DNA from 3 places in the Chromohalobacter canadensis genome. Region 2 is predicted to be linked to each of the others. Evidence: predicted binding sites of a transcription regulator. Region 2 holds the regulator's gene; each other region holds the start of a gene.
What was found. Region 2 encodes PhoB, which activates phosphate uptake and scavenging genes when phosphate is short. Its sites were predicted from a motif close to TGTCATANNNNTGTCANA; they were not measured.

Region 1: SR908_RS10200 (UTRA domain-containing protein) is a predicted target of PhoB. The motif match lies at 1,650-1,667, and genes of this name have one in related genera.
Region 3: SR908_RS14710 (PstS family phosphate ABC transporter substrate-binding protein) is a predicted target of PhoB. The motif match lies at 2,702-2,719, and genes of this name have one in related genera.

What each region holds. Positions count from the first base shown of each region.
Region 1 is NZ_CP140151.1:2,126,580-2,131,572, forward strand. It holds gene SR908_RS10190 (alkaline phosphatase family protein) at 1-316, opposite strand, end outside; gene SR908_RS10195 (ABC transporter substrate-binding protein) at 409-1,491, opposite strand; gene SR908_RS10200 (UTRA domain-containing protein) at 1,725-2,510, shown strand; gene SR908_RS10205 (ABC transporter permease) at 2,507-3,238, opposite strand; gene SR908_RS10210 (ABC transporter permease) at 3,251-3,955, opposite strand; gene SR908_RS10215 (transporter substrate-binding domain-containing protein) at 4,022-4,810, opposite strand; gene SR908_RS10220 (ATP-binding cassette domain-containing protein) at 4,887-4,993, opposite strand, start outside.
Region 2 is NZ_CP140151.1:1,715,260-1,720,252, reverse strand. It holds gene fhuF (siderophore-iron reductase FhuF) at 1-731, shown strand, start outside; gene phoR (phosphate regulon sensor histidine kinase PhoR) at 805-2,124, opposite strand; gene phoB (phosphate regulon transcriptional regulator PhoB) at 2,130-2,819, opposite strand; gene ubiA (4-hydroxybenzoate octaprenyltransferase) at 2,921-3,817, opposite strand; gene SR908_RS08195 (chorismate--pyruvate lyase family protein) at 3,882-4,430, opposite strand; gene SR908_RS08190 (FAD-dependent oxidoreductase) at 4,564-4,993, shown strand, end outside.
Region 3 is NZ_CP140151.1:3,159,328-3,164,320, forward strand. It holds gene SR908_RS14700 (methyl-accepting chemotaxis protein) at 1-1,192, opposite strand, end outside; gene SR908_RS14705 (Bcr/CflA family multidrug efflux MFS transporter) at 1,439-2,653, shown strand; gene SR908_RS14710 (PstS family phosphate ABC transporter substrate-binding protein) at 2,780-3,805, shown strand; gene pstC (phosphate ABC transporter permease subunit PstC) at 3,921-4,993, shown strand, end outside.

The sequences.
Region 1 (4,993 bases), 410 kb from region 2:
GCGCCTCGAGATACAGCTCACTGACCCAGTGATAGGCTGCCGCTGCGGTTCTTCGGCCCTGTCCGACGGCAAGATCGAATAGGCTGACTTCGTGAGAGCGGCGCACGACCTCGTTATGGACCACGCCGGAATCTACCGGACGACGTCCGGTCAGCAAACATTCGTAGAGTGGCCGCGACATGGCGGGCAGCTCGCAGTCTAGCGAGTGATAGGTGGCGCGGCCGGCTTCGCACAGCGCATTGAGATACCCCATGGCGTGGTGGCCGACGGCATGGTTAAGGCCGTCGAGAACGACCAAGATGATGCGTTGGGACATGTGACGACTCCAGGCCGCCTCCGGGAGGGAGGCAGCACGGGTTTCGGCCTAATCAGCGCTGAAGGAGCATCGCCCGAGGCGAGGGCTTGAGATCAGTGCTGACGCGTGAGGACTTCGGACTGCCAGAGCTGCGGCAGTTGGCGCGACGTCTGCTCCCAGGCCTCGAAATCTTCGATGGGGCGCGCATTGGCGTACTCACTGTCGGGCAGCAGCTTGGCGGCGGTGGCGTCATCAAAGTCGAGGTGTTCGGCCCGGATCGGTCGCGCATAGCCCTTGGCCAGATTGGCCTGACCGGCATCGGAGAAGATGTATTCGCGGGCCAGCTTGGCGGCGTCCGGATGCGGTGCGTACTTGTTGATGATCGTGGTATAGCCGGAGACGACCGAGGCATCCGACGGGATCGACACCTCGAACCGGTCGCGGTCGATCTGGTCGCGATAGTTCAGGGCGTTGAAGTCCCATAGCAGGCCGACTTCGATCTCGCCTTTCTCCAGTGCGGCGATGGTCAGATCAGTCAGCGACAGTCGGCCCTGTTCGGCTAGGTCGCCGAAGAGCTCCAGACCGGGTTGCAAATCGCTCTCGTCGCCACCGCGTGCGTAAGCGGCGGCCAGTACGGCGGCGTTGTTCTGCGCACCGGAGCCCACCGGGCCGACAGCAACGCTGTAGTCACCCTCGAGCAGGTCGGCGAACGCGTGGGGGCGCTCGTCTTCGGGCACTAGATCCTTGTTGATGATCATGGCGATGGTACCGGTGTAGGCGAGCGCCCAGTGGCCGTCTTCGTCTTTCGCCCAGTCGGGAATCTGGTCCCAGTGGGACGGCTTGTACGGCTGGGTCACACCCTGCTCGACGGCAATCGGCCCGAAGGCAATGCCCACATCGCCGATGTCGGCGCTGGCGTTCTCGCCTTCAGCACGGAACTTGGCGATTTCCTCGGCGGAACTCATGTCGGTGTCGGAATGTTCCAGGCCATACTCTTCTTTCAGGTCGGCCCAGGTATCTTTCCAATTGGCCCAGCTATCGGGCATGCCGAGGCTGTCGACGCGACCTTCCTGCTGGGCGGCCGCGATCAAGTCATCCATGTTGGGCTGTGCTGCGTTGGCGGTACCGGTAAACAGCGCAAGACTGGCAAGCACGGCCAGCGGCAGGCTAGCGAGTGGGAAACGGGGCGATTTCAAGGCAGCACTCCTCATATTGAAAACGGATCGGGGCATGGAAGCAGGTCAGGGGCAACGTGTTGGTCTAGTCCAACAGCGCTGGAAAGTCAGATTAAGAGCGGCATGTGACTAAGGCGTGTCAGTGTCATAACAGTACGGTGACGATGCCGGCGGGGGCGTGTCATACGATGGACACGCGAAGCGCTTAGATTGCAGGCAGTTTTTGATCTAGACCAACTGGCCATGGATAGTCGATGTCTGCACCCCGTACCCAGCCAATCGCCCTCGAATGTCACCACAGCACTCCCGGCAGCGTCTCGACGCCGACCTGGCATCGTCTGCGCGACGCCCTGCTCGCCCTGATCGACTCACTGGGTAATAACCGCAAACGGCCGTGCAGGTTACCCGCCGAACGAGAAATGATTGCGCGGTTCTCGACGACCCGAATCACGCTGCGCGACGCGTTGACTCAATTGGAAGGCGAAGGACGAATCTATCGCGAAAATCGGCGCGGCTGGTTTATCGCACCATCGCGGCTTCACTACGATCTGCTGGCGGGGTTGGCCTTTCACGACATGGTCGAATCGCAGCAGCGCCAGGCCAGCACGCTGCTGCTCTCGGCGAGTACGGTGCCTGCCCCACTGCACATCGCACGTCGGTTGTGGCTGAGTGAAGGCAGTGCGGTGCAGCGCATCGTGCGGGTGAGGGCCATCGATGGTCGCCGGGTGCTTTACGTCGAGCATCATCTGCGCCCTGACTGCTTTCCCGGCATTCTGGATTTCGATCTGGCGCAGCACTCACTGACCGCACTCTATCGTCACGAATACGCGATTCGCATTGCGCGAGTCGATTACGAACTGGGCTCCACGATCTTCGGAGGTCCGGCGGGAGAGGCGCTGCATGCGACGCCGGGCACGGCGGCCCAGCGGATCACGCGAATCAACCGCGACCAGAACGGGCGCGTGGTCGACTGCGACGACGAATACTGGCGCCATGATGCGATCGAGCTCGCACTGAGCGCTGTTCCGCGCGGCGGCTAGCCGGGCAGCAGGCGTCGGCGTTTGGGAGCGGCGGGGCGAGCGCCGGGGAAGCGATGCTCTATGAGGCGCATCACGCTGGTGAGTACCAGGGTCAGGGCCAGGTAGATGCCGGCGATGAGTAAAAGCGGTTCGTAGACCAGAAAGGTTTCGTCGCGCACCATGTTAGCGGCCTTGAGCAGGTCCATCAGCGCGATGGTCGAGACCAGCGGCACCGACTTGAGCAGCAGGACCAGCTCACCGGTCAGCGTGGGCAAGCACATCTGGATGGCGCGCGGCAGCCACAGCCGGTAGAGAATCTGCCAACGGTTCAGGCCGAAGGCGCGCCCTGCGGCCAGTTCACCCTCGGGTACGCTCAATAGCGCGCCGCGCAGAACTTCGCCCGTGTAGGCGCCGACGCTCAGCGTAAATGTCAGCGCGCCATAGAAGAACGGGTCCCGCAGCAACGGCCAGATCAGGCTTTCCTGCACGCCGGGAATTTCCGGCAGCAGGCGCCCGACCCCGTCGTAGAAAAAGAACAATTGCACGAGCAAGGGCGTGCCGCGTACCACCGTGGTCAGGCCGGTGACCAGCATCGCCAGCGGGCGGGGGCCGCGCAGGCGGGTCACAGCGAACACCACCGCCAGCGCGAAACCGCAGACGGCCGACACGGCGACCAGCCACAGGGTGTTGACGAAGCCGGTCCACAGGGCCTTTTGATAGAACGGATCGCTCAGCCAGGAAAAGTCCATGTCTGGGTGCTCCTAGGTGCTGGGTTGGCCGCGGCGGACGTAACGCTCCGCGCGGGCGAACAAGGCGTTGGAACCCAGCGTCATGACCAGGTACAGCGCCCCGGCGAGCGCGTAGAACAGGGCATAGTCGCGTGTGCTGGCGGCCGCCTGCTGAGCGGTGAAGAACAATTCTTCGAAGCCGATCACGCTGATCAACGCGGTGTCCTTGACCAGGATCAGCCACAGGTTGGACATCCCGGGCAGGGCGTTGGGCAGCATGCCAGGGAGCACGATGCGGTAAAAACGTGTTAGGCGCGAAAAGCCATAGGCATCGGCGGCTTCCAGCTGCCCTTTGGGGATTGCCTGGATGGCACCACGGAATACTTCGGTCATGTAGGCGCCCTGCACGAAGGCGAGCACACCCACGGCGGTGACGAAGCCGCTAATCTCGATGTGCGTATCGCCGCCGAATTCGGCGAGCAAGGCGTTGAGCGCCTGGCTGCCGGCGTAATACAGCAGGATGATCAACAGTAATTCGGGAATGGCGCGGACCAGCGTGGAATACGCCGTGCCCAGGGCGCGCAGAGGGCGCCAGGGGCTGAGTCGCGCGGTGGCGCCAATGAGCCCGAGGCCGAGCCCGATGGCATAAGCCAGCAAGGCGATTTCCAGGGTTACCAGAGCGCCTTGCAGGATCGGGCCGAGCCATTCCAGCAGGCCATCGCTATGATCGCTTGGCATGGTCGAATCTCGCAGTATCGGAACGGGACCGGCCGGGCATGCCCGGCCGGAGGATCGCGAGGCGGATTAACCGCCGCAGATGTCGGTACCGAAGTACTGCTGGGAGAGCTCGGCGCAGCGACCGCTGTCGAGCACGCTGGCGATCGCGGCGTTGAGATTGTCGCGTAGGGCGTCGTCTTCCTGTCGCAGGCCGATGCCCACGCCGTCGCCGAAGGCATCGTCACGCGGTGCGGTGGCGCGGACCTCGAAGTCTTGCGCAGCATCGCGCTCGACGAATTCCGTCATGGCGATCTCGTCGGCCAGAATGACACCGACGCGTCCGGCGAGCAGGTCGCGGTTGGCCTGTTCCTGCTGATCGTAGACCTTGAGCTCGACCCCGGTGTCGGCCAGCGAGCGACGCGCGAAGGTGGCATTGGTGGTCGAGCCCTGAACGCCGAGGATCTTGCCGTTCAGGTCGTCGGGAATTTGCATGTCGTTGGCCTTGGCGGTGACATACGCCGAGGGTGTGAAGTAGTACGGGTCGCTGAAGGCGATGACCCGCTTGCGCTTCTCGGTGATCGACAGCGAATTCATGATCATGTCGATCTTGCCGCTGTTGAGGGCCGGGAAGATCCCGCTCCAGCCCGTCGGGGTTATTTCGCAGGCGGCGTCCATCTGCGCGCAGATCGCCTGGCCCAGCTCGACCTCGAAGCCGGTCCAACTGCCATCGGCATCCTTGTAGGTGAACGGCGGGTAGGGCTCCGCGGAGATGCCGATCTTGAGCGGTTCGTCCGCCATCGCCGAGGTCGCGCCCAGGGCCAGCAGGACAATGCCCGCTGTCTGCATCAAGGTCGCTTTCAGTTGCTTGATCATCATGGTTCCCCATCGTTGTTGTATCGGGCCGGTGTGGCCCGGGATGATATGGCGCCTTGGGTGGCGCCACGTGAAAGGCTCAGGCCACGCTCGAGACGAACTGACGGCAGCGCTCGCTGGTCGCGTTCTCGAAGACATGATGCGGCGTGCCGATTTCCTCGACGCAGCCTTGGTGCAAGAACGCCA
Region 2 (4,993 bases):
CCGGTCCCTTGAAGGGAATGGAGCGCAAACTACTTACTTGGGACCAGGCACCCAAGACGGCCTGGCGGGCGACGGATCTGTTTTCCCGTCGCGGTATGGCGCACGTGATCCAGCACTATGGTGCCGAGCACCAGCATGGCGACTGTCGTGCCGTCATGTCGCTCTGGTCGAAGTATTTCCTGGCCCTGACGACGTACACGGGCGTGGCGCATAACTTGCTGGCGGATCGGCAGTTGCCACTTGATCTTTCGCGTCTGGGAGTGGTGCTCGGCGAAGACATGCTTATCGACGCCCTGGTGGTCGAGGACACGTCCACGCCTCTGGCCGACACTCGAGCAGAAGCGCGTTTTTTGCCGCTGATACACGACACCTGGGGGCCCGCCATCACGTGCATGGCGCATAACAGCGGCATCGCGCCGCGTGCCCTGTGGAGTAACCTGGGGCAATACGTCGATTATCTCGTGGGCCAGTTGCACACCTTGCCGGCGGCCCAACACGCGGCGGAAGCCGGTGAGCAGCTGATGACGTTACGTAAATTGGCTGATGGCCAGCGCAATCCGCTTTTCCAGCCCGTTCGTCACTGCAAGAACGCCGAGGGCGATATCGAGCCCATCCGGCGCGTCTGTTGTATCCGCTACCTCCTCCCCGGCCTGGGCTATTGCGGTAACTGCCCGTTGGCGTGCCGCGAGAAGCCCGAAACACAGTCGCCGCGTCGCGTGGTCAACGGCTAATCCTTGCCCGCGTCCCCTGGTGGCAACATCGACTTGTCCACATGGGGATCGGCACTTCGCTTATCCACAGAACCTAGCTATTGCCCACGGCACGCCGTTCTTCGGGGGCTGCGCGCACGCGTGTGGCGGGGAAAACACAGCGGAACAGCGCACCTTGGCCGGGGTGGCTGTCGATGTCGAGATGCGCGTCGTGGCGTAGCAACACATGCTTGACGATCGCCAGGCCCAGGCCGGTGCCGCCGTTGGCGGCGCTGCGCCCCTTGTCGACGCGGTAGAAACGTTCGGTGAGGCGCGGCAGGTGCACGGGGTCGATGCCTTCGCCGTCGTCCTCGACCTCGACCGCAGCGCCCTCCTTCCAGGCCTTCCAGCGCAGCGTGACGGTGCTGCCCGCCGGTGTGTAACGCACGGCATTGAAGACCAGGTTGGAGATGGCACTACGCATCTCGCCTTCGTCACCCAGCAGGCAGTGGCCGGTGTGGATATCCAGAGCTATCTCGTGACTGCCCGCGCAGAGGTTGGCGGCATCGTCGCGAATGTTTTCCAGCAGCGTGGCCATGTCCAGCGGGGCCGGGTCATCGCGGGTCTGATCGGTTTCCAGCTTCGACAGCAGCAGCAGGTCCTCGACCAGGTTCTGCATGCGCTGGGTCTGTTCCTGCATCTGGCCGAGGCCGCGCTGCCAGCGTGATGGCAATTGGTCGGCCTGATCGAGATAGGTCTCGAGATAACCGGTCAACACGGTGAGCGGGGTGCGCAGTTCGTGGGAGACGTTGGCGACGAAATCGCGGCGCATTTCTTCCAGGCGATGCAGCCGCGAGATGTCACGAGCCATGACCAGGCGCTCGTTGTCGCCGAACAGTGTCACTTGGTATTGCAGGGTCACGTCATCGCGCAGGGGCGAGGCCAGAGTCAGCGGTTCGCGGTAATCGCGGGCGTTGAAATAAGCCACGAAGCGCGGGTCGCGCAGGAAATTGGTGATGTGCTGGCCGCGGTCGTGGGGAGACTGAAAGCCGAGCATCTGGGTCGCGGCGCTGTTCCACCACTCCAGGTCACCGTGACTGTCGAGCATGACGACAGCATCGCGCATTGCCTCGCAGGAGTCCTGCACGCGGCGGATGATATCGCGCAGGCGGGCCTGCGATTGCCGCTGAATCTTCTGATACTTGTAGAGGCGGTCGAACAGATCGCCCCAGACGCCAGCGCCGACCGGTGGCGCATGATGCGGATGATGGGTCAGCCAGACATACAGGGCGCGCAAATGGCGTAGATGTAGATAGACATAGAGGCCCAGACCGGCGGCCAGCCCCCAGCCGGGTGCGCCGAAGAGCCACCCGAGGACACCGAGACCGATGACGAGATACGCCAGACGCCACAGCTCATTGGTCCAATAGTACATGTGCGCTACTCCTTGGTGGAGAAGCGATAACCGGTGCCACGTACCGTCTGTATGAGGTGTTGGTGATCATCGCCGAGCGCCTTGCGCAGGCGGCGTATATGCACATCGACGGTGCGCTCCTCGACGTAGACATTGCCACCCCAGACCTGGTCGAGCAACTGGCTGCGGGTATAAGCGCGCTCTTGGTGCGTCATGAAGAACTGCAGAAGCCGATATTCGGTGGGGCCCACGTCCAGCGCCTCGCCATTGGCGCTGACCCGGTGACTGACAGGGTCGAGACGCAAGCCGTCGATCTCCACCGTATCCTCGACCCCAGTGGGCGTGGCGCGTCTCAGAACGGCCTTGAGGCGTGCCACTAGTTCCCGCGGCGAGAACGGCTTGGTGATGTAGTCATCGGCGCCGGCTTCCAGCCCCTGAATCTTGTTGTCTTCCTCGCTCTTGGCGGTGAGCAGGATGATCGGTAGCTCGGCGGTGACAGTATCGCGCTTGAGACGCCGCGCCAGTTCGATGCCGCTGGTGCCGGGCATCATCCAGTCCAGCAGCAACAGATCGGGCTGGTCGTCGACCACCATGGCGTGCGCCGTCTGGGCGTTGTCGGCTTCCAGCACGCGGTAGTCGGCCATTTCCAGCGCCACCGCGATCATTTCGCGGATGGACGCCTCGTCATCGACGATGAGCACGGTCTTGGCGGTCATGGGAATGGGCCTCTTGCGGATCGCGATGAAGCGAATTACTCATGAATGACATCGGCATGACGATTACAACGCGCTAATGTGACAACTTCATGACACATGACCTATAGCATAGGCCATAGCGACAGGGCTATGCCCGCGAAGGTCACCAGCCCGGCCCAGTGGTTGTTGAGGAAGGCGCGGAAGCAAGGATCGCGCTCGCGATGACGAATCAAATGGTGCTGAAAGACGAAGATCGCCCCCATCGCGGCCAGCCCCAGCCAGAAGAAACCGCCCAGCGCCAGACGCAAGCCGACCCAGGCGAGTAGCACCATGGTCAGGGCCTGCAACAGTCCGATCATCAGGCGATCGGCGTGGCCGAACAGTACTGCCGTGGACTTGATGCCGACCTTCAGGTCGTCATCGCGATCGACGATGGCGTATTCGGTGTCGTAGGCCACCGTCCAGGCGACATTGGCGGCAAGTAGCAACCACGCTTCGAGCGGTACCTGGCGTTGAATGGCCATGAAGGCCATGGGGATACCCCACGAGAAAGCCGCCCCCAGCACCACCTGTGGGAAATGTGTATAGCGCTTCATGAACGGATAGGTGGCCGCCAGCGCCAGCGCCGCGAACGACAGCAGCACGGTCGGCAGATTGGTCAGGCAGACCAGGCCGAAGGCAATCACCACCAGCACTGCGAATGTGGCCTTGGCTTCCTTCTCGGAGATGTGTCCGGTAGCCAATGGCCGGTCACGCGTACGCTTGACGTGGCCGTCGAAATGTCGGTCGGCGTAGTCGTTGACCACACAACCGGCGGCACGCATCACGTACACGCCGACGACGAAGATCAACAGCGTGCCACGCTCGGGCACGCCCTCGGCGGCCAGCCACAGTGCCCATAGCGTCGGCCACATCAGAAGCCAAGTACCGATGGGCCGGTCCAGGCGCGTCAGGCGCAGGAAATCCGGCACGCGGGCCAGGCCGGTGGGGCGCGCGGCGTCGGATGAATCGGCGGACATCGGGCTCTCCTGTAACAACGTGCCTGTGAAAAGCAACGTGCCTGTGAAAACGTGAGCGGCCAGCTTAGCGCGATGGCAACGCGAGGTCAGCGGCCATGGCGTCGAGAAAGAATTCCTGGACGAGAATCGACGTACGTCCCAGGCGCAGAATCGAACGACGTCCCCAGGGCGCGGCGCGACCGTGTGCCGTAATGAACGTGGGAGTCGGCGATCGAATGATCTCGATAGGGTCGCGTTCGAGGCCGGGTTGGCGAAACAGCCAGCTACCCAGCGAACGTGTTCCTAGCGACTGCAGTCGTGCGCCGTGAAGCGACGCCAGTGGGGCCACCGAGCGTGCCGCGACCCACGGTGTGTCGCCCAGCATCAGCATTACCTCGCGCCGCCAGATACGGGCTCGGGGGTCGAGCCCCAGCGCTTGGGCCTCGTCGAGACGTGGCCGCGCCATGCCCTGGGCAAGCAAGCGTACCGTGAACGACTGCGGATTGGCGGCGCGCAGGCGCGCGGTCAGCGAGTCGCGCGAGGCCAACCAGCGCCACCAAGCGGGGCTCATGTGGGGGCGCTGGGCGTCGGCCGGTAGCCAGTGTGGGCCTGCGCTGAAACGGTCGTGTGTCATGCGTAAAATCAGGCTCAAAGTACATGAGTGTATCATGCGTGTACGATGCGCTATTGCAGCGTCCGCGCTTGCGGCGCTTGAGCTGTCACATCGCCGCGTCATCATTTTCTGTCATGCGTAGCACGAGGCGCCAATGAGCGACCCTTTGATCATCGTCGGCAGCGGCATGGCCGGCCTGGGCCTGGCCCGGCAGGTACGTGCTCGCGATGCGCGACGCGCCATCACCCTGATCACTGCCGATAGTGGCGCCGACTATTCGAAACCGCTTTTGTCCACTGGTTTTGCCAAGGGGATGCCGCCCGAGCGTTTGGCGATGCGTTCCCCCATCGACGTGGCCGATGCGTTCCAGATGACGATGCGCACGCACACGCGGGTCGATGGTATCGACCCGCGAACGCAGACGCTTTCCATCGGTGCGGAACGCCTGCCCTACGGCGAACTGGTATTAGCTACCGGTGCCGCGCCCAGTCCGCCCTTCACGGTGGCGGACGAGGTACGCGATCGCGTCTGCACCATCAATGATTTAGACGACTATCGTGACTTTTACGCTGCGTTGTCGCGTC
Region 3 (4,993 bases), 1.4 Mb from region 2:
CGACCGACGCATTGAGTGCGAGGAGGTTGGTCTGGAATGCCAGCGAGTCGATCATGGCGACGATATCCTCGACCTGACGCGAGTCAGTATGAATGTTGTCCATCGTCGTGGTGACTTGTGATACGGCTACTTGGCCGCGTTCGGCCGAATGCGAGGCAGTGGCAGCCAAGGTGACGGCGCGCTCGGCATGTTCGGCATTGCGTCCTACTGTGGCGGTCAGTTGTGCCATGCTGGCGGCTGTCTCTTCCAGGGCAGCCGCTTGTCGCTCGGTTCTTGCGGACAAGTCGTGGCTATCTTCGGCGATACGCTGGGTATCACGGTGAATCGTCTGACTGCTGGTGCGAACCTCGCCGACGTTGGCGGCGAGGCGCTGGCGCATGCCATCGAGCGCTTCGAAAAGGCGGCGAACGTCGCGTTGCCCCCGCGTAGTGACAGGGTTGTCCAGGCGCCCTGCGGCAATGCGCTCGAAATGCTCGATTAGGCCATTGAGCGGCGCTACCACGCGTCGCGTCATGCCCCACATGACAAAGGCAATGGCGATCAGCGAGGCGACAATGGCGGCGCCGATCAAGAACCGGAGCGTGTCGGCCATGACGCCGAAGTCGTCGACCAGGGTTGCGCTTTGCTGTTGGCTGGTGGCCATGAAGGCGTCGGCGCTCTGCATGAAGGTGGCATTCATGTCGTGCAAGCGTGACTGGCCGGAACGGTAGCCACTGAGATCGCGTGCCGTGTTATCGCCGGAGGCGAGTCGCTCATTGGCTTCTTGAAGTTGCATCAATTGCAAGGACATGCCGGTATTGGCCAACGAGTGAAAGCGTTGGCCCAGCGCCTCGAGTTCCGGTGAGGAGGACGTGGGGGCGAGTCCCTCGAAGGCGTCCTGCGCTCGGGCCATCAAGGCCTCGGCCTCATCGATGACCGGCCCCGGAGGATCGAACGACGGGCGTTCGAGTAGCGATGCGGCACGGTTCATAGCCAGTTGGGCGCGCAATGTGTCGGCATAAACATCATCGAGTATGGTAGTGCGTTCGGCGTTGAGACGGTCGAGTGTATCGAAGGCTTGTTGACCGACATGCAACGCATATCCTCCCAATAAGCCGACGGCGATCACCATCAGGCTGAATGCGCCTAGCACCAGCATGCTGATGGCTCGGATTGTCAGCGGCGGTAAACGGCGAGGCAAAGAAACGCGCATGATGGGCAGTTCCTGTATCTTTTTTTGAGATCGAAGAGAGGCAGGCTCGTGATGCTGCCGAGCACTACAATGTGGCTGTCATGATGGCGCGGGATTGTTTCGATTTATGGACACACGAACCGATGCCTGGCCCCCAGCGCGACCGTTATCGGCTATGATGAGCGCACTAGCTTTTAGCCTTCTTCATGATCGAGTACCGAGCTTCCAGGGCGTCGGTGCTTAGACGTACGTTTTTCGGGAGATTTCGTGACTCAACTCAATGCGCGGCGATTGGCTTTTTTGGTGGCGGCCAACACCGCCCTGGCGCCTTTCGCCATCGATGCCTATCTACCCGCCATGCCGACGCTCGCCGAGGCGGTGAATGCCAGCGTGCATCACACCGAGCTGTCGCTGAGCGTGTTCCTGTTCGGGTTCGCTATCGGGCAGCTGTTATGTGGGCCACTATCGGATCGCTTGGGCCGGCGCCCGGTGCTGTTGAGCGGTCTGGTCGTGTTCTTGCTCGCCAGCCTAGGGATCATGCAGGTCTCGTCGCTGGAGACGCTTTGGGGGTTGCGGTTCATCCAGGCGCTTGGTGGCGGGGCATGCGTGGTCAATTCCGCGGCCATCGTGCGCGATTGCTTCAGCGGGCGCGAGGCCGCCAAGGTGATGTCGACCATGGCGATGATCCTGATGCTGGCGCCGCTCGTGGCACCCACGGTGGGAAGCGTGTTGCTGGGGCTTTTCAACTGGCAGTCGATCTTTTTGTTCCTGGCCTTGTACGCGGCATTCTTGTTGTTCTTTCTGGGCACACGGTTGCCTGAGACCCATGGTCGCGATCCCAATGCGCCGTCGCCACGGCAAGTGCTGGGCAACTATGCTAGCGTGCTTCGTCATCGCGAGGCGATGGGGTATATCTGTGCGGTGTCGATGTCATTCGCGGGCATGTTCGCCTTCATTACTGGCTCACCTTATTTGTACATGGAGCATTACGGATTATCGGTGGCGGTCTACCCGTTCGTGTTCGGTGCCAACATCCTGGTCATGGCGTCTTCCAACCGGCTCAACATCCACCTGCTGAAAACGCGCACCCCGCAGCAGAATCTCGTCGTCGGTTTGGGCATCCAGTTGTGTGCCGGCGTAGCCCTGGTAGCGTTGATCCTCTCGGGGATGGATTCGATCTACAGTGTGGCACCGTTGATGGTGGTGTTCGTGGGCATGCAGGGGCTGATCGCGCCGAACGCGATGTCCTCCATGCTCGATCACTTCCCCAAGATGAGCGCGACGGCGACGGCCTTGCTGGGGTGTCTGCAATTTTCCAGCGGGGCGTTCGCCGGCATGCTGGTGGGGGCCTTCGAAATCGCCAGTGCCTGGCCAACGGTGTTGACGATGCTGGGTGCCTCGTTGCTGGGCAATATCGGCGTGCGGGTATTGGCCAGAAGGGCGTTGGGGGCTCAGGAAGAAGGCGCAGTGGCCGAGCGCTAGAAAGGGCGCAATGTATCGGAGAGCATTGGGGTGATACTCGTCATCTTTTGTCATGAAGCTGTCATCTTAATTGGGCATCTTAGGTGTCGCGAAGGTTGAACACTCTCATCGACAGGAGTTACCCGCATGAACCGTATCCTCAAGACTACCGCGTTAGCCGCTGCCGTGATGAGCGTCGCGGGTGTCGCTCAAGCGCAGGACGACACACGCGAGCAGCTACGCATCGTCGGTTCCAGCACCGTCTATCCGTTTGCCAGCTACGTCGTCGAGGAGTTCGGCGCGACCACCGAGTACCCGACGCCGGTCATCGAATCCACAGGCTCGGGCGGCGGTTTGCGTTTGTTCTGTAATGGGGTCGGATTGGACACGCCGGACATCAGCAATGCCTCGCGTCGGATGAAGCCCTCCGAATTCGAGCGCTGCCAGGAAAACGGCGTGACCGACATCACCGAAGCGAAAATCGGCTATGACGGGATCGCATTCGCCGAGTCCAACGCCAATGAGCCGGTCAACTTCACGCGTGAGCAGCTCTTCCTTGCGCTGGCCGCCAAGGTGCCCCAGGACGGTGAACTGGTCGATAACCCCTACACCAAGTGGAGCGACATCGACTCCTCGCTGCCGGATCGTGAAATCGAAGTGTACGGCCCGCCGACTACTTCGGGTACGCGCGACGCTTTCGAGGAACTGGTGATGGAAGCTGCTTCCGAAGATATGGAGGCTTACGGCGGTGAAGGTTATACCGATATCCGTCAAGATGGTCCCTATGTCGATGCCGGCGAGAACGATAACCTCATCGTTCAGCGTCTCCAGGAAAACACCACCTCATTCGGTATCTTCGGCTATTCCTTCCTCGAAGAGAACGCCGATGTCCTGACGGCTGCGAGTATCGACGGCGTATCGCCTGAGCCTGAAGCCATCAGCTCCGGTGACTACCCTGTGTCGCGTTCGCTGTTCTTCTACGTCAAGAATCAGCATGCCGACAGCGTGCCGGCCATGTATCCCTACGTCGATTTGTTCATGGGCGAGCAGATGATCAGCCCGATGGGCTACCTCAAGGGTCTGGGACTGATCCCGCTGCCGGAAGATATGCGTGAACAGCAGCGTAACGATGTCGAGAATCGCGAGAGCCTTGAACTCAGTGATCTGAAATAAGGCCGTACGTGGACCGATGAGATGGCCGGCGGCTTATGCTGCCGGCCCATTTGCTTGACGGGCCCTAAAGGCTTGATGGCTCCCACCGGGAGCAACGTTATCCTGAGAGACCGACATGCCGACGAATAACGTCTTCCTGCTGTTCTGTGCGGTGCTCTTGGTGCTAGGGGGAGTCGCTTTCACCCTGAGCCGCGCCAAGGCCGCCCGCGTGCGTGCCACGGGCATGACGATGCACGCACAGCCGGATCAATATGCCTGGTTCGCGGTCCTCGCTACCGCTGGGCCAGCGCTTCTGGTCAGCGCCCTGGGGGCGTTTGCCCTGTTGCTGATGGGGGCGGAGATCCCCACGATTTATCTCTTGACGGCGAGCCTGATCATCGCGGTGATCGGCTTGGTCATGGGCTTGAACCAAGTGCGCCCCGACTTCCATGCTCGGCGCGCCATCGAAGGGGTCATTCGCAAGCTGCTGGCGGCCGCGGCGATGATCTCGATTCTCACCACGCTGGGCATTCTGTTGTCGATCATCACCGAGGCCCTGCGTTTCTTCCAGATGCATAGCTTCTGGGACTTCGTGACTGGCACCACCTGGAATCCGGGAGCGAGCTTCCTCGACGCCGCCGGGCGTGGCGATGAGGGTGGCAGTGCCGCGCAGTTCGGGTCGATCCCGCTGTTTGCCGGCACGTTCATGATTACCTTGATTGCCATGCTGGTGGCGATCCCCTTCGGTCTGGGGGCCGCCATCTACATGGTGGAGTTTGCGCCCCTGCGCATTCGCAAGGCCGCCAAGCCGGTAATCGAGGTGCTGGCGGGGATCCCCACCGTGGTATACGGCGTCTTCGCGGCCTTGACCGTGGCTCCGCTGGTGGTGGATATCGCCGGGCTTTTCGGGCTCGATGCGTCTTACTCCAATGCTCTGGCACCGGGCTTGGTGATGGGCATCATGATCATTCCGTTCATCTCCTCGCTTTCTGACGATGTCATCAACTCGGTCCCCAATAGCCTGCGGGAAGGGGCCTTGGCACTGGGTATCACCAAGGCGGAAATGGTGCGCAACGTGGTGGTGCCTGCCGCCGCACCGGGGATTATTTCGGCCTCGTTGCTGGCCGTCTCCCGCGCCTTGGGGGAAACCATGATCGTCGTCATGGCGGCCGGTATGCGCCCCAACCTGACAGCCAATCCGCTGGAAGA